DNA from 2 places in the Bacillus sp. 41-22 genome. Region 1 is predicted to be linked to the other one. Evidence: riboswitches for the same ligand, from Rfam matches in the RefSeq annotation. Region 1 holds a riboswitch; the other holds the start of a gene.

Region 1 (12,160 bases):
GACCAATGCTTTTTCATTGGTCTTTTTTTTATTTGTAAACAAATGAGAATTGTTATCATTTGTTGATGAGGTTTATATTTTAATAGTTTTACTTTATACTAAGTTAATTTAGAAAGGTGATGTTAATGGGAAAGTATTGGCACAAGCTATCATTTCTTCAAAAAAATGTATTGTTAACTGTATTAGTTATTTTGACGCTTGTTGGTAGTATGGGGGCGTTAAGTTTTAACATGTTTCAAAATAGTATGATGTCTATATTTGAAAGGCATTCTTTTGAAACAGGAGATACGGTATTACATAAATTAGACGCAGAAATAGTGAGAGATGTTGCAAAAGATCCAACGGCAGAAAGAGAAAAGAGAGAGAAGTTAACAGAGAAATTAGATGAATCAACGGAAGAATTGAACAGTGTTGGACAAACGTATATTGTTGGAGCAAAAGAAAATGAAAAAGGTGAGTTACAAATCGTCGACTTGTCTACAGACTTAGCAAATGTTGTTGAAGTAAAGCCAGGGGACTATTATAAACAACCAGATCTTTGGATGAAAGCATATGATAAGGTAATGAGCACGAAAAAAGCAAACATGACAGTAGTATATGAAGACGCATTAGGATCATGGGTAACGATATTAGAGCCAATTAAAGATGGAGAAGATAATATTGTGGCAATTGTTGCAACCGATGTAGATGCCTCTATTGTTCCTATTACAAAGGGAAAATTCATTATACAAGGTTTAATGTTTATTTGTATTTCTGTTTTAATTGCAACTGTTATTCAATTCTTAATCGTACGTAACGCACTTGCTCCATTGCGGGATTTACGTGAAGGGTTGCGCAAAGTCGGTGAAGGTGATTTAAGTATTAAATTAGAGGAAAGACCAGATGATATTGGTATTATTAATGCGTATTTTAATAATACCATCGAGAAGTTTAAAGGAATTATAGATAAAGTGAAGCAGACAGCAGAACAGGTTTCCTCATCTTCAAAAGAATTGTCAGTGAGTACGAAAGAGAATAGCATGGCAGTTCAAGAAATCGTAAGTTCTATGGTTGAGTTAAGAGCTGGCGCCCAGTCACAAGAAACTTCAGTACCACAGTATTTAGGTATTGTATATGAAATGGAAGATAAGATGGAGGAGATAACGAATGCTGCAAAACAAATGGTGAAAGAGTCTGAAGGTATAGAGCATCATTCAGGAAAAGGAAATGGTGTTATTAAACAGGCGATTAATCAAATGAACATAATACAAAATGCAGTACAAGATTTATCTTCTATTATTTATTCTTTGGAAGCAAGATCAAAAGAAATTAGTGATATTGTAACTGAAATTACAGGTATTTCAAATCAAACTAATTCGCTAGCTTTACATGCTACTATTGAAGCTTCACGTGCTGAGGAAACTGGAGAGGGATTTGCCGTTGTTGCTGATGAAGTGCGTAAATTAGCAGAGCAGACGGAAGCATCAGCAAAAGATATAGCAAAATTAATTGGGGAAACACAAGCTGGAACGGAAGAAGCTGTTGTTTCAATGCAAAAAGCTTCAAAAGAAGTAGAATCAGGAATTAAACTTGTTGAAAGTAGTGGTGCTTTCTTTGAAAAAATTTCGAAATCAGCACAAACTGTTACCAATCAAGTTAGAGCTGTTTCTAGCAATTCAAGTGATATATTGCAAAATAGCCAAAATATTGTTCGTGTTGTAAATGAACTATCACTTATCGCAAATAAGTATGCGAATAGTAGTAGTAATGTTCAAGAAAGTATGAAAGAACAGGAAATGTCTGTACAAGATATTGCTGAATTAGCTAGTTCTTTAAGTTGGCTTTCACAGGAGTTACAAGAGTTAATTGGGGAATTCAAAAGTTAAATGAAGTGATTATGCATGCTTTTGTTTGTTCAATAAAATAAATCATGCTACAATGAAAACGAATTAAGAACCGGGGAGCCAATTGGCTGAGAGGATGTAAGTATACATCGACCCTCAACCTGATCTGGATAATGCCAGCGTAGGGAGTTACTTTAAAGTGATGTAGCATAAGTTATTATAGAATAACTTGTATACAAGGCTTTCCTACATGGTAGGAAAGCCTTTTCTTTTTTTGAAACCATATTTTGTAAGGGGGGTTTTATTATGTCACAACAAGTTACAATTTCATTTTCAGTAGTACCACAAGCGAAGAACAAAGATGTGTATTCCGTTGTTGATAAAGCAATTGAAGTTGTACAACAGTCGGGAGTTCGTTATGAAGTAGGGGCAATGGAAACAACGTTGGAAGGAGAATTAGATGTACTTCTTGACGTCATTAAACGCGCGCAACAAGCTTGCGTCGATGCTGGAGCAGAAGAAGTAATCACTTCTATTAAAATTCACTATCGTCCAAGTACAGGCGTAACGATTGACGAAAAAGTTTGGAAGTACCGTGATGAATATGCAAAACCAGAAGCGATCTAAAATAATCACAACAATTTGGCTTATCCTTCTCATTGCTATATGGGAAGGATCTGTTTCATTATTTAAAATTGAGCCGTGGATTTTACCGAAGCCGTCTGCAATTGTGCAAGAGTTAATTGGAATGAAAGATTTACTATTACCGAATACAGTGCAAACGTTACAGGAAGTAATAATTGGGTTGTTTTTTGCAATTTTACTTGGGACGAGTATTGCTATCATTATGGATGTCATCCCTTTATTTCGGATTTTAATGAATCCATTGCTCGTTATTTCGCAAACAATTCCAATCGTTGTGCTCGCACCATTATTTATTATTTGGTTTGGATACGGAATGTTGCCAAAAGTAATGGTTGTTATTCTTGTTTGTTTCTTCCCAATTGCGCTTAGCATTTTAGAAGGTTTCCAAACGGTAGATAAAAATATGCTGAAACTGTTACAAACAATGAAGGCAACGAAATGGCAAGTTTACCAGAAAGTAAAGTTTCCAGCAGTACTCCCATACTTCTTCTCAGGTTTAAAAATTGCTGTTACATATAGTGTGATGGGGGCGATTATTGGGGAATGGCTTGGTGCCAGCGAAGGATTAGGAGTTATGCTTACAAGAGCAACAAAATCCTTTTTAACGGCTCGAGTATTTGGTGTTGCAGCGATTATCGTCATGGTGACATTATGTCTGTACTTTATTGTTGAATTTATGGCAAGAATAACAGCACCATGGATATACAGAAAGGGCGGCAGAAAATGAAAAAAGGTTTAAAAATTATGTTAGCTGCATTATTAGCAGTAACTGTTGCTGGATGTAATCCGGCGAAGAAAGAAGAAAGTTCAAGTAAAGATAAAAAAGTAAAAGTCGTTTTAGATTGGTTTCCAAATACGAATCATACTGGCTTATATGTAGCGCAAACGACAGATTATTACAAAAAGCAAGGGCTTGATGTAGAAATTATCCAGCCTGGTGATAATGTAACGGCAGAGCAGATGATTGCTTCTGGGAAAGCAGACTTTGCGATAAGCGCACAAGAAAATGTAACATTAGCTCGTGTTGAAGGAATCCCAGTTGTTTCTGTTGGTGCAATTATTCAGCATAATACCTCTGCTTTTGCATCTCTAAAAAAAGATAATATGACGTCACCGAAAGATTTTGAAGGTAAACGTTATGGCGGCTGGGGGGGACCAGCAGAAGAAGCGACGTTAAAGACGATTATGGAGAAACATCAAGCTGATTTTAATAAAGTTGAAAAAATTATTCTTGGACAAACAGATTTCTTTAAATCAATCGGTCGTGATGCAGACTTTGAATGGATTTATTATGGATGGGATGGAATTGAAGCGAAGCGTCAAGGAAAAGAGTTAAATACAATTATGGTAAAAGACTTAGATCCAGCGCTTGATTTCTATAGTCCTGTTATTATTACAAGTGAAAAACATACGAAGCAAGATAAAGATTTTGTGAAAAAATTTATGACGGCAACGACAGAAGGTTATGATTTTGCAATTAAAGAACCGAAAGAAGCTGCGGATATTTTAATTAAAGCTGTTCCAGATGTGAATAAAGAATTAGTACAAGAAAGCCAAAAGTGGTTAAGTACAAAGTATCAAGATGATGCAAAAGCGTGGGGAGTACAGAAGGAAGAGATTTGGACGAATTACATGAATTTCTTATATGACAACAAAGTTATTAAAAAGAAAATCGATGTAAAAGATGCCTTTACAAATGAATTCCTTCCAAGTGAAAAATGAGTGGATTACAAATAAAAGATATTGTAAAAGCTTTCGATGGAAAGAATGTATTAGCAAATATTAGTGCGTCTATACAAGAGGGAGAGTTTGTCTCTTTTGTAGGTCCGAGTGGTTGTGGAAAAAGTACATTATTAAATATGATTGCAAGTGTTGAAGAGCCAACGAGCGGAGAAGTGTTTTATAACGAGGAGTATGTAAAAAAACAAGATGTTGTTAGTTATATGCCGCAACAAGATTTATTACTACCGTGGCGATCGGCTTTGCAAAATATCGTTCTTCCATTGGAAATCGAAGGGAAGCCTAAAAGACAAAGGCTGACAGAAGGAATGGAAGCATTAAAGCAATTTGAGCTAGATGAATACGCAGATCATTATCCAGATGAGTTATCAGGTGGAATGCGTCAAAGAATTAGTTTCCTTCGTACGTATTTATGTGAAAAGCCAATTATGCTGCTGGATGAGCCTTTTGGAAAATTAGATGCATTTACAAAAATGGAAGTACACAGTTGGCTTTTAAATTCTTGGCATCAAGAAAAGCAAACAATTGTTATGGTTACACATGACTTAGATGAGGCAATTTTACTTTCTGATCGCGTATTTATTTTATCTCAAAGACCAGCATCAATAGTTGGCGAGGTCCAAGTGGAATTACCTAGGCCGCGAACGATGGATATGTTAACATCTCTTGAGTTAAAGAAGGATAAGGAAGAAATTTTAAGAGTATTGGCTCCTTACATGAAAAAATAGAAAAAAGTCTTTTAACAGTTTTTTGTATAATTGCTGTTAAGAGGCTTTTTTCTATTGAAGGAGAAAGATGAAATCTATAGGGGAAATAGTGGGTTCATTAACATCGGATAAATTGGAAGAAGGAACAAAAGAAAAAGTAGAGAATAGAATATAACAGAGTGATTTATACTCTTAATATAACAAACGTTAAAGGAGTGAAAGGATAAAATGACTTTATCAACTGTTCTTCAAATGGTTTTAGCTTGATACGGGAGAAGTCTGCCCATTTTTAAAGATGAAGCTAAATTGAAGACAGCAGGTAAAGAACCTTAATCCTTTCTTACGATAATATGTAATGGGTAAGGTGTATTCACCTTACCCATTTTTATATGTATAACTAAATAAGGCTTTATACTGTTGTTCTCTCTATTTAGCTTATGGATCATAAGAAAAGGAGAGAGAAAAGATGAGTATATTAACAGTAGAAAATGTAAGTCATTCATATGGTGAGAAAACCATTTTATATAATACGTGCTTTCGATTATTAAAGGGCGAACATGTTGGGCTAGTAGGGAAAAATGGAATTGGAAAATCAACATTATTACGCTTGTTAACGGGAGAACTTATACATGATGATGGGAAAATTGAATGGTTTCCACATGTGAAGATTGGCTTTTTGCAACAGCATATAGATTTACAAGAAGGCATAACAATTGAAGAATACTTGCAAAGTGCGTTTTCTAACCTGTATGAGTTGGAACGTGACATGTTAAAACTTACAGAAGAGATGGCTGGAGCAGGAGAAGTAGCGAAATTGTTAGTAAGGTATGGAGAGTTACAAACTATATTGGAGAATTCTAATTTTTATCAAATTCATACAGAAATTGAGGAAGTAGCAACAGGCTTAGGCTTGTTTGAAATAGGATTGGAAAAGGATGTTTCAAAGTTAAGTGGTGGTCAGCGGACAAAGTTGTTACTTGGGAAACTCCTTTTAGAAAAAGCGGATGTTTTATTATTAGATGAGCCAACTAACTATTTAGATACAGCACATATAGAATGGTTGCAATCATATTTACAAATGTATGAAAAAGCTTATATTATCATTTCGCATGATGAAATATTTTTGAACAATATTACGAATGTTATTTATCATCTAGACGAACGAAAGGTTAAGCGCTATGCGGGAGATTATGAAACCTTTTTGCAAAGTTATCAATTACAAAGGAAACAATTACAAGCGGCGTATGCGAAACAACAAAAAGAAATTGTACATTTAGAGGGTTTTATTCAAAAAAATAAAATTCGTAAAGCGAAACAAGCGAAAAGTCGTGAAAAAGTATTAGAGAAAATGAAAAAGGTTGAAAAGGTTAACGATGTACCTCGCGCCCGTTTTGATTTTAATGTTTATACTGAGCCAGTGAGCCGTATATTACAGGTAGAGAAACTGAAAATTGGTTATGGTGAACCGTTATTTCCGGAATTGGATTTTCAAGTGAAAAAAGGGGAAAAGATTGCGATTATTGGTCATAATGGGATTGGAAAAACAACAATGTTAAAAACATTACTAGGACAAATAAAACCGTTAGGCGGCTCAGTTTCTGTTGGGGAACGAGTAAAACCCGCTTATTTTGCACAAGAGGAATTTTCCTCAGAAATAACTGCACTAGAAAGAGTATGGGCAGGGAGACCAGATATGACAAGAAAAGAAATCCGACAAGCATTAGCAAAGTGCGGATTGAAAGAAGAACATGTATTAAAACCTATCCAGTTATTAAGTGGAGGAGAACAAACAAAAGTACGATTATGCGAACTTATCGTAACTAAAAGCAATGTTTTAATTTTAGATGAACCAACTAACCATTTGGATACAGAGACTAAGACGGATTTACAGGAAGCGTTAAAACAATATAAAGGTACAGTTTTAATTGTTTCACATGAGCCCTCTTTCTATGAAGCATGGATAACGAAAATATGGAATATCGAAAAATGGAACGTTTAACAATAATCACAAAGAAAAGGCATTAGCTTTTATGAGTTAATGCCTTTTCTTTGTGATTAACATGATTTTCGAGAACTCTCAAATGAGAATTGTATGAAAAAGAACTCTTATGGTGCGCTTATAAGCGCACCATAAGAGTTCTTTTTCTTTGGTTATATTTATAATAATACTAGATGCCTTTCCCTAATAGGCTACTATCTTTTTTATATATATAGATAGTTTGAAATGGAATGGAAATGATTCCTATATGTAAAGGATAATGTGATTAGTATGGGAAGACAATAGAACTTAAAGGAAATTCATGTAAAATTCAGATGAACTTCACGCGAACTTCATATTAGAAACTAAATATAATTATAATAGGTTATTGTAATATGAATTGTGATTTTTCATAAAATTAAAAGTTTGAATTTAGGATAGAGCACTCAAACCTAAATTCAAACTTTAGTGAAATAATTAATGGAGGTTACGTTTAGTTTTCGTTAATGGATGCATTTACAAGTTCGGCGGGATTGCCTGTTCCTGCCCCTCCGATTGTAACTGATCCACCAGGAGGAATTTCACCATTCCATCCTGCATTCGTAATTACGTAATGATTATTTATTTTACTACTAATTTTAGAATCCCAAACTTGTGTTAAATTGCCGTTATAATCAAATTCTAATTTCCAGTTTTTAATAGGGGTCGTTCCGCTATTTTTAATTATAATTGAGAAGTTGTAACCACTTCCCCAATTTGAAGTGACTGAAAAGGTAGCATTGCCATTTCCACCAGGAGGTGTTGTGTTAGCATCATCTGTTTTTATAAGAATAGAAGTAGGTTGTGATTTGTTACCAGCAGCATCTTTTGCTAATACTGAAAATGTGTATTCTGTATTAGGTTTCAAGTTTTTAATTGTAATGCTATTTGTTGTTGTACTCCATTTCTCTTCTCCGGCAGTAATTTCATATTCAGTAACGCCTACGTTATCAGTAGATGCAGTCCAGTTTAATTGAACTGAGTTTGAATTTTTATTTGTAACAGCAATATTTTTTACGTTTGTTGGTGGTTCAGTATCTTTTTGAGTAATAGGTCCACCAAGTAATTCTTTTACTAGCGTATCAAGTAATTTTGGTCCACTACAACTATATTTTGGACTTGTACGGCAATCCCCGCTTAGTTCCCAAAACATTGCGCCACTTAAACCCTTTGTCTTTATATAGTCTGTTTTATATTTCATAGATTCATTGTCATCATAGCTAATAAAGGTTCCTGTAGTCGTATTATATAAATAAGGTACTTTCGCTACATCGTTCCATCCGCGAACAAAACCATTTTTATTCACATAATTAGATGCTAAATCACCATAATCGTACACACCTGTGTCACCGGTAGAATAATCATCCCAAGTACCTTTAGAAGCGAGCTTTCCGTCACTACCTGGTTTACAAGGTTGGTATTGCCCATTATTTTCTTTTCCGCAACTTTTCCATCCACGTCCGTAAAAAGGTACACCTAATACGAGTTTATCCGCTGGAACCCCTTCATTTGTATAAATGTCTATCGCACCATCTACGTAAAATTTCGTATCCGCTGCGGGGTCATTTGGATCTTTGTATAGTGCAGCATTATGGTTAGAAGTAGCTTCCCATCCACCGTGGAAATCGTATGTCATAATATTAATCCAATCCAGTATTTGAGAAATCTTCTTTAGCTCTGTATGATCCGCATAACGTTGGCTTGCACCTGACGCGATTGTTAGTAAATATTGTTTACCATCTTCTGCACCAGCTTTCGTTAATGCATTTCGAACATCTTGAAGCAGAAGGGTGAAGTTTTGTTTATCTTCAGGACGATAACTACCACCAGGAATCGTTTCAACACCCGGGTATTCCCAGTCTAAATCAACGCCGTCAAATCCATATTCGCGAAGAAAAGCTACTGTAGATTCAGCGAACACTTTTCTTGTTTTTTCATCAGCGGCCATATCAGAAAAGCGGTTAGACCAAGTCCAGCCACCAACTGAAATAATTGTTTTTAAGTGAGGATACTTAGCTTTTAATCGTTTCAGTTCTCCGAAATTTCCACAGCGGGCATATTTATCACAATCTTCCCAAGTTGTACCCGATCCCGGATAAGATTTTGTGACATCAGCCCATGGTTCACCGAGTACGAGAGTGCCATTAGGGACCTCTTTATTTTGCAGTGGTACACCAGATTCTTTACAGTTCCACGTTTGTTTATTTGGATTATCGGGGTGAGTAGAAGGGTTTCCATGTTTTCCATTCCAGCAAATATCAGCGAAAGCATAGTTTAAATGAGTTAGCTTTGATGCATCAATGTCTGCAACTTGATAATTACGTCCGTAAACGCCCCATGAAGGAAAATACCCAACAATTTTTTGACCTTGCTTTGGTGAATCTGCTAATGCGAAATTTGGAGTAATAAAGTTTGTGAGAAAAAGAGGTAAGAAAAGTAGTAGGGATAGTAATAGCAGCGTGAATTTTTTTGATCTCATAGTCATTTCTCCTTTCAAAATAAAAGATATATTTAAAGGCATGCGCCAATAAACCAAAGTGAATCTAGACGTATGAAACGTCTAGATAAAAATGATCAGACATCACGAAGTCTATACAAGGGAGCTGGGGGTGATTAAATCGTAGCAAATGCAAGATTTGGTGTAAACGCTTTATTGGATTCACAAAGATTTTCTCAATATTAAATGGCTCTAATACAGACTACACATGAAAATAAAATATTGATTAGGGAGGAAAAGGCTCCTTGTAATTAAATTTGAGAAAAAATTGTATAAAGTCAATTTGTAATAGCGTAGCAAGATGAGAAAATATCATGTAAAATAATAGTAAAAATATGTAAAGGAGCGAATGGTGTGGATGTCTTTTTGAACATTGCTGAAGAAAAAATTCGACAAGCAATACGGAATGGTGATCTCGATCATATTCCGGGGAAAGGAAAACCACTACAATTAGAAGACCTTTCAATGGTACCTCCAGAACTTAGAATGAGTTATAAAATCTTGAAAAATGCAGGTATGATTCCACCAGAAATGGAACTACAAAAAGATATATTAAAAATAGAAGACTTAATTGCGTGCTGTTATGATGAAGTAGAGAGAAAAGAATTACAAGAAGAGTTAACAGCAAAAACGCTGCGTTTTCAGCAGGTAATGGAAAAGAGAAAGATTAAAGATAGTTCAGCTTTTCGTATGTATCAGGGTAAAGTATTTCGTAAATTACGCTAAGAGGGATAAGATGAATACATTTGAAACGATAGAAGAATTAGCGACATATATTGAAGGACAACAATTAGTACTGCTGTTTATTAAAACGGAAAATTGTGGTGTTTGTGATGTTATGTTAAGAAAAGTAAATTGCGTATTAGAGAATTATGATTACGTAGAGAAAGTAGAAATATTACTACAAGACATGCAAGAGATTGCGGGGCGATATGCAGTATTTACAGGGCCAACAGTTTTATTATTTTATAATGGAAAAGAGATCCTTCGTGAATCGCGCTTCATTTCACTTGAAAATTTAGAGAGAACCATTCAATTATTCGAAGATTAAGGGAGGCTTTTATATGGAATTTATTATTGTCATACTATTATTTGTTGTAGTTGGAACGATCGTAACAGCAGTTCGATCAAACAAAAAGAAGGTAAATCTTACAAAACAAAATAACATTCATAATTCATCCAACAGCTCATCACCATTATTTTTCTTTGCTGGATCGGATAATGATAGCTCGCACGATGGCGGTTCACATGATTGCGGAGGTTCTTTTGGTGGAGATAGTGGAGGTAGCTGCGGTGGTGGAGGCGGTGGTGATTGATGAGAATACGCCTTATAGGGGGCGTATTTCTTTTTAAACAAACGTTTGATTAGTTGGCTTACATATGCATAAAAACAGTTAAACAAACGTTTGATTAAATATTTTTAACATGCTAGGGGAAATGAAAAGGGAACCGTATTTCTTACTAAATGAGGATTTAAATTTGGAATAATACATATGATTCGAATGTGGTTTGAAAGTACGTTTTCTTAAATAAGGAGTATAGCCTCTTGCGATAGAGGTTTTTTATTTGTTATTATTAGACTGAACGGTCGGTTTAAAGAGGTGTGAATATGAGAAGAAGCGCAGAAGAGATAAAGAAAGAAATTGCCTATAAAGCAGAAAGTCTGTTTTCACAGAAGGGCTATGCAGCTACATCTATGGAAGAGATTTGTGAAATTACAGAGAGAAGTAAAGGAAGCATTTATTATCACTTTAAAAGTAAAGAAGAATTATTTTTATTTGTAGTGAAACAGCATACGTATGATTGGCTTGAAAAATGGAATGAAAAAGAGAAGTTGTATAGTACTAGTACTGAAAAACTATATGGTCTCGCGGAATATTATGTAGAGGACATACAGCAACCCATTTCAAATGCAATAGAGGAATTCTCTATGAGCCAAGTTGTAAGTAAAGAAATTCTGGATGAACTGTTAGCTTTAACTAGAGAATCATATGTTATGGTTGAGAAATTAATTGAAGCAGGTATACAGTCTGGAGAGTTTCAAGAAGATGATACGCGTGATCTTATGTATATTGTGAATGGATTATTATCGGGGCTTGGAGTACTTTACTACGAGTTAGATTATAAAGAGCTGAAACGTATTTATAAAAAGGCAATAGATGTATTGTTAAAAGGAATGGCAGCTGAATAATAGGTCAGTTGCTTTTCTTACAAAATAAATTAGACCGAACGGTCGGTTTATGAAAGGGGAATGAAAATGAACGCTTTATTTAAAAACCGAGCATTTATGCTCGTTATGGCATCTGATATTTTACAACAATTTGCAATTTGGATCAGAAATATGGCTCTTTTGTATTTCATAATGGAGCGAACGAATAATGATCCAGTTTCAGTTTCTTTATTATCGGTTATGGAATATGCACCTATTTTTATTTTCTCGTTTATCGGTGGGGCGCTAGCTGATCGCTGGAATCCGAAAAGAACGATGGTTGCTGGAGATGTATTAAGTGTACTGTCTATTGTAGGAATTGTCTTGTTGTTAAAGCTGGATTATTGGCAGGCTATATTTTTTGCAACACTCATTTCCGCGATTGTAGGTCAGTTTTCTCAGCCATCATCTTCGCGTATATTTAAACGCTATGTAAAAGAAGAACAGGTAGCAAATGCGATTGCATTTAATCAAACATTACAGTCGCTATTTATGATTTTTGGACCAGTGGTAGGATCGCTT
Region 2 (12,160 bases), 2.2 Mb from region 1:
TCCTTTTTAAATGTGCCCTTATATTTCTTTAGAAACTCATCATCCGACATAACTTTCACGTCAACGGTTTCAGGCATTTTCTTCATCCTATTTAATTTCTCTCATACCGTTTCCCTTCACTTGTCCACTTCTTCTTTATCTTCCCAAATCGGTATTTTTTCTTGTCCACCTCTTTTTTTCGGTTGTATATCAAGGGATCTATCCAACTGGTGTAACTCTTCACCAGTTGGGCACGCTTTATTCATTAGCTGAATGACTGTAATAACAACGTCTATCTTTTCGCTCGATGATATCGTCAATTTCGTATGTGACTTGAGTTCGTTATTCTTTTATTAGTCTCATATCATTCATCTACAAGGCTACCTTGATCGCCATATTTAGTGCTTTCGATTAGTTAGCCTCTTTTATATTCCACGTAATTGTGTGATATTCATTATTTTTTTCCCCTTTGCTTCACTGATTAACTGAGTGATTTCATATACACCATATAGAATATATTCCACCAGACTTCACTCCTTGAATACTTTTCAAAAAAACAATACATACTATTTTCAAGCCGCTGTATCCACGGCTGGTACTTCTTTCTTTTGTTACAGCGAAGCAGATAGGTTCTTCACTTATCTGCTTTCTCTGTATATTTTTAAAAACATCGTAAACACTACCTACAAGCTGTTTGAACTATCAACTTCACTCTTCTTGTAATGGGAAAGCAAATTATCACAATTGACTAACTCATTCGACTAACTGGCAGACAACTAAAATTGCTGTCTGCTTTGTGTATGAGATTTTATATTTTACATATACTAGTTTTGAACCTGTAGACCAATACGAGCCATTTTGGTGTTTTGAATTTCCTTTCTTGGGATAAGTATATTTTACTTATCCCTTTTTTATTGTATAGATAAATACACTTAGGTTAACAATAATTACAAGCAGATTTTCTGTTTATTCGTAGTTCTAAACCAAAATGTTTTTCTCCTTTAATGGACAGTAGGTACGACTGCTTGTCCTTTTTTATTTATATTTCATACGCTCTTTTTTGACTGCTTCGAATCACTCTATCCTCTTCATCGAAATAAATAGCCCTAAATAAGAATGACCAATATGCGGTACTATATCTCCATCAAATAAAACAAAGGGATTTTCCAAATAGTCGATGTTTGCAACCATATAAAATAGGCAGTTTCTGATTACCCAGAAACCGCCATACATAAAGATTTGTTAAGTATTAATTTCTTCTCATTACTAAAATGTATTATGTAACTACTAGTAGTTTATATATTTCACTGGATAATTGCTAATAAACATGTGAGAGATAAAAAAGCACACAGAGGAATATATAAAACCCCTTAATGATTTATCAATTCTACGATAAATCATTAAGGGGTTAACTAATTTTACTATGCATTATGCCTATTTCTTCGACGTTCCATCCTTGTTTGTCCTTGGATAGCTTCTACTTTATATTGCGGTTCTTGCTCTATCATTTGATTTGATTGAGCCGGTTCATCATAATTACGCTCATAAATTGTTTCTGGTGTTTTTCGTTTAGAAGATTTCCCACCAAACTTTAATAATTTTATCTTAAACTTTGGTAATCTAGGAATACGAATTTTAAATGTTGGTTTGTTGCGTTTCTTTTTTTGTTTAAATATATTTGTATTTTCAACTTTATTATCTTTTTCTTTTCGATGTAATAACATCGCAAGTAATCCACCTAATATAAGTCCTCCAACTAAAAGGAGAATATATAAGTAATGGCTTGTCATTAAACTAGTCATACGCTCAAGTATGACTAACGACTGTACTTCTTTTATATCCCATAGTAAGGCGGTCCATAATGAGAATAAGCCCAAAGTAAGCCCGTATGTACGAAACCGGAATAAACACGGAATTAACGCAATGCAAGCGGCGATTTTCGCGTTCGCTATTATTGAACTTATTGAAATATCCTGATTCCAAATGACTAACAGTAATGTTATAAATGGTGCATACGCTATCCAGCTACATATACGTGAATATATCTTTTTCGCAAAGTAACTACCGAAACTAGTAAAAAATAAAAGTCCTCCAATAAATAAAGATTGTTCAAGAGGGATTTGCTTTAACATTCCTGCAATTGGAAAGAGGCCGCTCAGTAGCATTAATAATACATCTAATTTCTTCACAATTCCCCATTCCTTTCAAATTTTCTTTTCAATTAATAAAAATCGCTTTTCCATATGATGTAGTTTTTGTATTTCTAAAAAACATCTTAATCCTGTATGTAAATAAAGTAAATACGTAAAAGAAAAGATACATGACAAAGGATAGCCTTATTTACATGAAAAAATGACAAATCCTGCTCATTATTACTAGCAGGATTTGTACACTATTATTTATATTAATATCAATGTATCTTCTTTTTCTAAAATTATTACATCTTCATCTAATTCGTCATTGAATTCTTTAAACTCCCTTGAATCAATATCGGTAGTATAATTTTTAATTAATTTAACCATATGCATTACATACGTATTATGAGTATTTTGTTCTGAGAGCAAGGTTGATTTACAGCACATGTAATGTATCATTTTGGCGATTTCTTCTCTCTCTTCAGATTTTACACCAAGCGGGATAACTTCGAGTATGTACTGCTGTACTATCTCATTACAATCTAATTCGTATGCAGCCGTGCTATAGTAAATTCCCATTTGATCTACAAATAATCTCGTTTCATTCATAACATGTTCTTGGTCTCTAACAATATAGTTCGGTACATCTGAGTTAGTATTAATTCTAATTATGTTTATATCCTCTTTTAAATTTGAGATTATTTCAGGTGAAACCCCAATATTAACGCTTTTATTTTGCAATTCCTCTATCCAATATTTCCTCATATTGGCATCTACAATAAAATAAACTTCTTTATTTTGTTTATGTGCATCTTGTGAAATTTCAACTAATGTTTCTGACATAAATTGTTTAAAACTGACTCCTATATCATTCCTTTTTGATGGTTGTGGTAAAAACACTTTATTATTACCTATATTTAATAAAGTATGATCAATTGTGCCCCATTCTTCTTGACCATATAATTTATATAATATTTCTCTCCCATTTATTTTTGAAAAAATAGGTAAGAAATCATATTTAGACATTTTCTCAATTGATAAATTTACAATTATCCCCGGTAATTTTATCTTATTCCAACTACACTTTAAGAACCCCTTTTGTTCTAACAAACTAAGAATGGCATTAATAATTTCTTTTTTAGATACACTTTGTCCGATAAATAAATTAATAAATGCTGAAATACGTTCCGTTTGAGCGAATCCTTCCCGAATAATTTGCTTTGGATTAATTTTTTCGCGACCATCACAATTTTTTATTGCAATTAATGCTAATTTCATTTCATTTTGCTCACCTGCCGTAGCATGTACAGCTTTTACGACATCGTCTACTAGTTTCTTTTTGTTTTTATGGCTATATTGCATTCTATATGGATTTTGTAACAATTTCCTAATGTTATATCTTACTATTTTTAACAACACCGGATTGTCTGCATTTAATACATAGGAGGAATCTCCGTTTTGAGCTAAAACTATTTTGCTATCTAATAACGCTTGTTCTATCTCTATTACTATATCATCTGACCATACTTCTAACGTAATTGAGTCTAATCCCTTTGGGGCAAATAAAGGTAATAACTCATTCTCATTATTAGTTAATACATTTTCACATTCTGGAAGTAACGTGAAATATGGGCATATTCGTTGGAATTCATTAAAAAGTTCCTCTTTTTCTCTTACTTTTATACCAAATTTTATTTTTGTTCCTTGAACTTTATATATATTTTCGTTATATGGAAGAAGCACTCTTATCTTTGTTCCTCTAATATACTCTTTCGGACATTGGAGAATGTTCTCTAATTTAACTTCTCCCCCTATCCTATAATCATCTTTTAAATTTCTAAAACGTTTAATCCACTTTATTCCTTTTACAGCTTGTTGTACTTTTAACTTTACAAATCTTTGCTTTTTATTATTTGATTCAAATTCAGGAGTTGAAATCAGTATTTGGCTCCGCTTTCGCCCTAAAAGTATAGGGATATCTTTATGATTATATTGTTGATAAAACCTCCTAATCCCTACAGATACTTTTAATAGCGGAATATTCTCACCTCCACGAGTTACGTATTCAAACCGATATACATAAGAGAAATAATCATGTGTTTCTTCATCTTTAATTGGCTCAGACATCGCTTCAGAAACATGTTGTGATCGCAGTGGTGAAAAATATATTTCTTCCTCATTTTTATTTTCCATACGTAAAGGCTGTTCGCAAAAAATATGAGTAATTAGAGCTGGTACCCATTTAGAAAACGTTTTTTTATCATGTAATGCTGGTAAATTACTAATTAAATCATACTGCCATTCTAAATGTGGTGGATCTATTAATTTATTAGGTTTCCAATCATGAATAACCTCATACCAGCTTTGGAAAATATAGTCTAACTGTTCTTGTTTCATTGGTTCTTTTGCTACAATCCAGGGCGTATCTTCCTTTAATATATATGGATTATGCTGAATGAATAATATATCAGAAAACATTTCATACAATCTTTCATTTACAAGTTTTAATTTGCTCGTTAATAAAAATGTTCTATAATGTATCTCTACAATCTCAAGCCATTCAATAGGAAAATAAATATACGATACTTTCTCATTATAGAGGGGTTCTACTATATTTTTAAATGCTAATAACTGTAATTTTTCCATATTATTAATACTTCCTCTCTTAATTTATGTTGATCATGAGTAATACTAGAAAAGATACCAATTTTTTAAGCATTAACGAATCAATTTTTAACCAAGCACATTAAAGGAAATAGCTAAATTACATTTGGTTATACAAATAAAACATTATTAAAATCAAATTAATATAAAGTAACTATTAACATATAACTACCTCCTTATGGGACTTTATATTATAAAATCATTATAATGAATTATTATATTTTTTATCTATGATTTACAAAAAAATTACAGAAACTAAATATAATAAAAGGTATCGCCTCTTTATATAGCGATACCCTTTATACACTCTTAATTAAATAACACCTTTAACTTCTTCATTCACCGGCCATTTTTCTAATGTATATGCCATTTCCCAAAATGAATATTCATATTGACTACTAAAAATAAAATGTTGTCTCATACGATTACGGTCTGCCTCTGTTACTTTTTCAGCGATCGTATCTAATCGTGTGATTTGCTCTTCTACTAGAGTACGGAACCAATCGGATCCATATGCAGAAATCCATTCTTGATAAATTGGCTCTTCTGGTTGACATTCTTTTAATCGTTCACCGATTTCATAATATAACCAATAACAAGGTAAAATAGCCGCAATAATATCTCCTAAATGCCCTTCATAAGCTGCACGATACATATGAGATGTATATGCATATGCAGTTGGCGCAGGAATAAAATTATCTTTTTCTTCTTTTGTAATCCCTAATTTCTTTGCGAAATTCTCATGTAATGATAACTCAGCTTCATACGTATTTTGTGCATGGTGTGCCATACGAGCTGTCGTTTCTAATTCAAGAGCCTTTGCAGCACCTAACGTTTGTACTCTAGCAAAATGACTCAAATAATAAGAATCTTGAAGCACATAATATCGAAAACTAGCTAAATCTAATGTTCCTTCGCCTAGTTTTTTTACAAAAGGATGGTTAAAACTTGCTTCCCAAATTGAATCTACTTCTTTACGTAATGATTGTGAAAAAGTCATTTAATTACCTCCAAATAATGTAAAAAATATACGTATTTATCCACGATTATTAAAGCTGTAAAATAAAAAAACTTTCTTTACAGGCGTAAAGAAAGTGAAATTGACAGTATTTATTCGTTAAATAGCAACGTCTTTCCCACTTCCCTACGCTGGCATTAACCAGATCAGGTACTAAGAGTCTCAAAATTTCATCTGATCTCAGCCTATAAAAGGCCCCCCTAGTGGACAAATATTTAGTTGTCGTATTGTAATTATCATAGCATAATTCGTGGAACTGTCAAAAGAATTAATTATATAACTACCTTAAAAACCTTCTTCTTTCCTTACTTTTAATGAAGTTTCAATTATCATATCTAATAGTTTGCTATAATTAATTCCCGCTGCTTCCGCACTTTTTGGCAGTAAACTTGATTGTGTCATCCCTGGTAATGTATTAACTTCCATTACATATGGAATTCCTTCCTTCACCATCATATCAACCCTTGCATAAACACTACATTTTAATGCTTTATAACAAGCCAGTGACGCTTTATTTACACGTTCCTTTATTTCAGCTGGAAGTTCGATAACTTCTTCAACTGTACTAGTATCATCATATTTTGCATTGTAGTCAAAGAACACAGCAGCATGTCGAATCGAAATGATAGGTAACTGTTGCCCATCAAAAATTGAACATGTAATCTCGTCACCTTTTATATACTTCTCAATTACTACTTCAGAATCCCATTCGAATACAGTTTCCAGCATAGAGATTAATTCATTTTTATCATAGACAATCTTAACTCCAACACTTGAGCCGCCAGAGTTTGGTTTTACCACTAACGGAAATCCTAATTTATCTAACTCCTCAAGCTTTAGATCCTCCATTTTTGTAAGTTCAATCCAATCTGGTGTTTCTACTCCTTCATAACGCAAAATCTTTTTCGAAATATTTTTGTCCATACATATACCGCTAGATAACATATTGCTACCGCTATAAGGAATACCTAAACTCTCTAGCGTCCCTTGAACTGTACCATCTTCTCCGTACTTTCCGTGTAATGCTAGCAATGCAAAATCAATGTCTTTCGCTTTTTCAATTAAATCCATTTTTTCATTTAACGTAATTGGAACGATTTCATATTTACTCTTATCTAAATGTGCAATCATTTCATTCCCAGTCATAATTGATACTTGTTTTTCAGAGGATACTCCTCCCATAATAACGCCAATTCTCATTTTCTCAACTCCAAGTTTCATTTTTTAAAGTTTCACCAATTATTTGAATCCCGCTAACAATTTCCTGTTCTTTCAAACGTGAAAATCCTAATCGGAATGTGTTCGCTCCTCCTCCATCAGAGTAAAAAACATCTCCAGGAGAAAACGTAACTCCTTTCTCATAACACTTTTGTAAAAGTGTGCGGGCTTGAATTTTTTCTTCCAACTCTATAAACAAATGAAGTCCACCGTCTCCAGTCATTCTTTTAAACGGAATGTACTGATTACACGCCCCAACAGCTAACTCATATTTTTTCTTATAAACAGATCTTGCTTTTTTTAAATATTTTTCAAAATATCCTTCATGTAAATATTGAAACAGAACAGCTTGATCTAACGTAGATGTGTGAATGGTTCTGGCTCTTTTAACACTTTCTAAATAATGTATCAGTTCTTTATCTGCAATGATCCAACCTACACGTAAACCAGGGAAAAGTACCTTTGAAAAGCTACTAATATAAATCACATTATTACCAGCCCCTGCAAAAGTTAATAATGGCGATAAATGTGAACCCGAATAACGTAATTCTTCATTAAACCCATCCTCTATAATAGGGATCTTGTATTTTGAAAATAACCTCATCAATTCCGTTCTTTTCTCCGAACTCGTAACAATACCAGTTGGATTATGATAAGAAGGGATTAAATACGCGAAATCAAAATCCTTTTCACGCAAACTTTTTTCTACTTCATTCGTATCAATACCATCATCATTCATATTAATTCCATGAACTTCAAGTCCATGTAAACGAAAAAGCTTCAATGCAGCATGGTGAGTTGGGTTCTCACAAATAACACGCCCTGATTTCTTCGATAAAGAAGATAACACAATATCTAATCCTTCTGTAAATCCATTTGTAATTAGAATATCTTTGTTCGAAATATCTACACCTTTCATTTCCATGTAATGAAGTAAATAATTCATTAACGGTCTATAACCTTTTGCATATCCGTAGTTCAATACGATATCCCCTTCAATGGACATACGAGTAAGAAAAGCTCTTTTGAAATTTTCAACATCAAATAGCTTTTCGTCCGGGGCTATACTATTAAAAACAATCATTCCTTTTTCCCAGCGAACTCCATGCTTCATTAAGTCTAATTCATCCGCTAATGTGGTAACTGTATTAAGTTTATTTTTCCAATCTATTTCAACAGACGAGGTGTTACTTATATCCACCTTCGCAACGAAATTTCCTTTTCCTTTAACTGCATAAATGAGTCCTTCTTGTTCTAAATCCGCATATGCAGAGAGTACTGTATTTCTGCTCACTGATAATAATTCACTTAGTTCCCTTGTTGATGGGATTTTTTGGTCCCCCAACAAATGCCCTTTCATAATCATCTTTTTTAAATAATCCTTTAATTGAATATAAACGGGACGATCTTTTACAACTTTAAAATCTTTAAACAATTTCTTACCCCCTGCAATTATTTTTGCATATTTATTTCATTCTCAAAAGGTCCACTACATATGTATTTTTTATTAATAGCGGTACGGTTATAAAGCCTATAAATCATTTCGATATAAATTGATTACATCTTTTAAAGCAGCAGCTGCAGCTCCGCGTGGATTAGAAGCTCCACCAATTGTAGTGACTTGTCCCATTGTATCTGTAAAGAACGTAATTCCTTTTTCCGTGCCATTTATATTTGCTAACGGATGTTCTTTCTCTAAATTACAAGGTTGTACACTAAGGTTTACTTTTCCATTATCATCTTTATATGCTGATGCAATTAATTTAATTGATTTATTTTGTTCCTTTGCATTTTGAATTTGTTGCGTTGTAACGTGCTCTATTCCGTTTATTTTTATATCTTTGAGTGAATAATCGTTTCCCATTAAACTATTCGTCAAAAGTAATAATTTACAAGCGCTATCCATCCCGCTTATATCTAATAACGGGTTAGTCTCCGCAATTCCTTTATTTTGTGCTTCTTGCAATGCTTCTTCAAACGTCTTATATTCTTCATGCATCTTTGTAAGAATATAATTTGTTGTCCCGTTCAATATTCCTTCTATTTTTTCAATATGGCAACCTGCTAAACTTAGTTGTCCAATGTCTAATGTCGGTAACGCCGCGGCAGTTGCACCGCTATATCGAATGCGTGAGCCTGAAATACGTGCTGCCGTATTCAGTTCACTCCAAGCTGTAACAAGTGCACCTTTTGAAATAGCTACTATATCCATTTGATTTTCAATAGCTTGTTTCATATACTGTTTCCCTGGATTTCCATTTTTAAGATTTGTAGCAGTTGATTCAACCAATACAGTACCATTTATATTAATCGTTCCGCGTTCCTCTGGATAATGTTCGATATATTTTTCAATTGCAGCAGAACCATCACCATACGTCAATAAATCATTAATCTGCAAACCTTTCCCGTTATGTATTGCAATATTTCTTCCTATCACTCCACTAACAACTAACTCAATTCCATATGTTTTATTTATATATAAATATTTTTCGTTTAATAATTTAATAAATTCTTTACCAACTGTCCCATACCCTGATAATACCACTTGAATTTTCATAATATCCCCCCATATTTTTCTACCAAATCCCTCTTTCAATATAATATAAAGCGCCCTCGAATTCCATCGAGAGCGCTTTATTATTATCTATTTCGGTAAGCGTGATAATTTTTCTGCAATTGTTTTATAAAACTCTTGAATATTAGAAAAACCTAACGTGTCTGAAACGCTTAATCCTACCATATCAAGATGGTCCCAATTTGCTTTCGTTTCGATATGATTCCATTTTCCAACCTGTAAAGACTCATTATCATTTGCAGCAATATTAGACGAAGGCGCAATCATAGAATTTGTATTTACTACACCGTCATTTTGCCACCAAGAAGTATCTATTAATGTTCGATTCTCTTCATATCTTGCATAGGAACCTAAGAAAAATGCATTACCCATTAACACTTTATTCATCGTTATATGAGGTAAATGTAAACCTGTTATTGGTGCTGCTTGCGATGCATGTCCACTATAAGATAAGTAATATACATCCGATTGCGTCTTTACCCAATTATTTAACTCCTTTGCTCCATCAGTACTTAAATCCCATTGACTTATATCTTTTGTATTTTCCCAAATTGAACTATTTAAAATACGATCAGTATATTGGAAAAAGGACTCTCCGGCATTCTTTTTTATACCCCATTGATCCAATTTAAAATCATATAATGATAAATTATTGTTTCCACCTAAACTTGCAGCTGTAATGAGTAAATCTTTAACGAACGGCAACAGAAGACTTCCGTCCGCAAGTGTTGTACCGTTATGAGGAGTTGCTAAAGTTGTAACACTATGAACATACGATTTGCCACCTTCAAATAGTGGTGATATCTTTGTGTTCGGATGATTTTTCACATAATCTTTTTCTTCATAACTTCCTTCTTTTAATAACTGCACTAATGTTCTTGTCGTTTGTCCACCCATGCTATGCCCAACTAAATGAACTTTATTTGTTTCACTCCAATTCGGTGCAAATCCACTATAAGTTCTACCAAAACGATTATGTCCATGTTTCTCAGCATGTGCCGCACCGTAGTCTACTATTCCACCGTTAATTTGCGCATATAATTCACATGCACGATCCCAGTTACTAGAAACTGGTCCAACAGCTGCAGTATGTACTGTATAACCATTTCTTTTTAAATCTTCTTGTATATCATGAACACCACCCCAATATTTTACCCCTAGCATTTCCTCTCTACCCCATCCAGCAAATCCATTCACTAAAATGATAGGATAATTATTTTGTTGTCTCTCTTCAGCGTAAGTTGTTTTCGCTGCGAATGAACAAACAGTCACTAATGCGAAAAAACATACTTTTAAAAATAATTTCCCCATACTTTCTCCCCCTCAATAAAACGTTTACATTTATCTTTGAAAAAAAACACAAAATTAGTTTGCAACTTAAACATAATGTAAAGTATTTTATATACGTTGTATATATAGAAAACATATACAAATGTTGATAAATATTAATTCTAGTAAGCATTTACTTTTCATAACACAACTTGTAAATCTGATTATTTGAATTTATAATTAAATATAGTTTCCTCATGTTAAATGGATTTAAAAATCATAAGAAAACTAATTTCATTGCTTGAAAAGGAGGAAAAAAGCATGCAAGTCGGATTAAACATTCATACATTAGCTCAACCTTCTAAAATAACCCCATCTAATCTTGAGCATAATACTATCTCTTCTACTAAGCATGAAGATAAGAAATCTAATGATCTAATCAAATTTGATATTCGTACATCTGAACAAGAAATGAAACAAGCGGATCATAAATTTAGCGAATTAGACTTATGGAAAATGCTAAAAGACAAAGGTGTACCTTTATGGATGATTTTAGAAATGTTACAGAAATTTCGTAAAGAAAAGGAATCTCAAAATGGTTCGGTTCAACATTCAAATGCGATTGAAGAAACGAGCGAGACTCGATTAAATGAAGTCATGTAAACTATGTTATCTGAATGGTCTATAACTAAAAAGAGTTCAAGGTTGATAGAAACTTTATCAACCTTGAACTCTTTTTTAAGATTTTTCTTCAATCGTTAAAAACTGAACTGATACTTCTCCCTCAAAATCTTTAATTAGCTTTCTTACTTTTACATTTTCATTAACCAATGTATTATCTGTCGACATTTTAGGTTTTTCGTCACCTAAAGATTTTTTTAATTGAAGAAGATGCATTTTTGTTTCATTTGCTTTTATTTCCTTATATATATTATTTTTGGATACAATCACATACCATTGCGTTGGATAATTACGCTTGTTACCTATCCAAGCGTCACTATTGTATATGACAGGGACCTCTTTTCCTTCTAATTTAATACTTTTCAAAGTCTTTTCGTCTTCTTGTGCAAACAGTAGAGAACCCTCTTTTGGGAATTTCGGTAACGTATTTACAGGCATAAAATTGGAGCCATTATCTCGTTTACGGAAAACTTTAGCTTTAATCAATGCTTGTGCTGTAGACTCATTTAAAATTAATACCTGTCCGTTTCCATAAGTACCTGTTTTCACAGAAAACACTTCATTTTCTTTCGTAATTTCTTGATAACGATTAATAATTGGTGAAATTTTATTTTCATTTCC

The links. Region 1 has a riboswitch for thiamine pyrophosphate ahead of LCF45_RS02185 (MTH1187 family thiamine-binding protein). Riboswitches for the same ligand answer to the same signal wherever they lie in the genome.
Region 2: it holds a riboswitch for thiamine pyrophosphate, as region 1 does, so the genes downstream of both, tenA (thiaminase II) here and LCF45_RS02185 (MTH1187 family thiamine-binding protein) in region 1, are expected to answer to the same signal.

What each region holds. Positions count from the first base shown of each region.
Region 1 covers NZ_CP084035.1:420,050-432,209, forward strand. Annotated here, with positions in the region: gene LCF45_RS02180 (methyl-accepting chemotaxis protein) at 126-1,865, shown strand; TPP riboswitch at 1,927-2,028, shown strand; gene LCF45_RS02185 (MTH1187 family thiamine-binding protein) at 2,130-2,450, shown strand; gene LCF45_RS02190 (ABC transporter permease) at 2,422-3,195, shown strand; gene LCF45_RS02195 (ABC transporter substrate-binding protein) at 3,192-4,190, shown strand; gene LCF45_RS02200 (ABC transporter ATP-binding protein) at 4,187-4,936, shown strand; gene LCF45_RS02205 (ABC-F family ATP-binding cassette domain-containing protein) at 5,382-6,914, shown strand; gene LCF45_RS02210 (glycosyl hydrolase family 18 protein) at 7,387-9,411, opposite strand; gene LCF45_RS02215 (DnaJ family domain-containing protein) at 9,784-10,155, shown strand; gene LCF45_RS02220 (thioredoxin family protein) at 10,166-10,480, shown strand; gene LCF45_RS02225 (hypothetical protein) at 10,494-10,745, shown strand; gene LCF45_RS02235 (TetR/AcrR family transcriptional regulator) at 11,039-11,620, shown strand; gene LCF45_RS02240 (MFS transporter) at 11,687-12,160, shown strand, end outside.
Region 2 covers NZ_CP084035.1:2,613,755-2,625,914, forward strand. Annotated here, with positions in the region: gene LCF45_RS13245 (hypothetical protein) at 1-77, opposite strand, end outside; gene LCF45_RS13250 (hypothetical protein) at 117-299, opposite strand; gene LCF45_RS13255 (DUF3959 family protein) at 1,401-2,168, opposite strand; gene LCF45_RS13260 (pPIWI_RE module domain-containing protein) at 2,379-4,760, opposite strand; gene tenA (thiaminase II) at 5,092-5,778, opposite strand; TPP riboswitch at 5,903-6,008, opposite strand; gene ddlB (D-alanine--D-alanine ligase) at 6,082-6,996, opposite strand; gene LCF45_RS13275 (MocR-like pyridoxine biosynthesis transcription factor PdxR) at 7,001-8,449, opposite strand; gene LCF45_RS13280 (homoserine dehydrogenase) at 8,546-9,571, opposite strand; gene LCF45_RS13285 (esterase/lipase family protein) at 9,659-10,900, opposite strand; gene LCF45_RS13290 (DUF3914 domain-containing protein) at 11,180-11,521, shown strand; gene LCF45_RS13295 (lipoprotein BA_5634 family protein) at 11,597-12,160, opposite strand, start outside.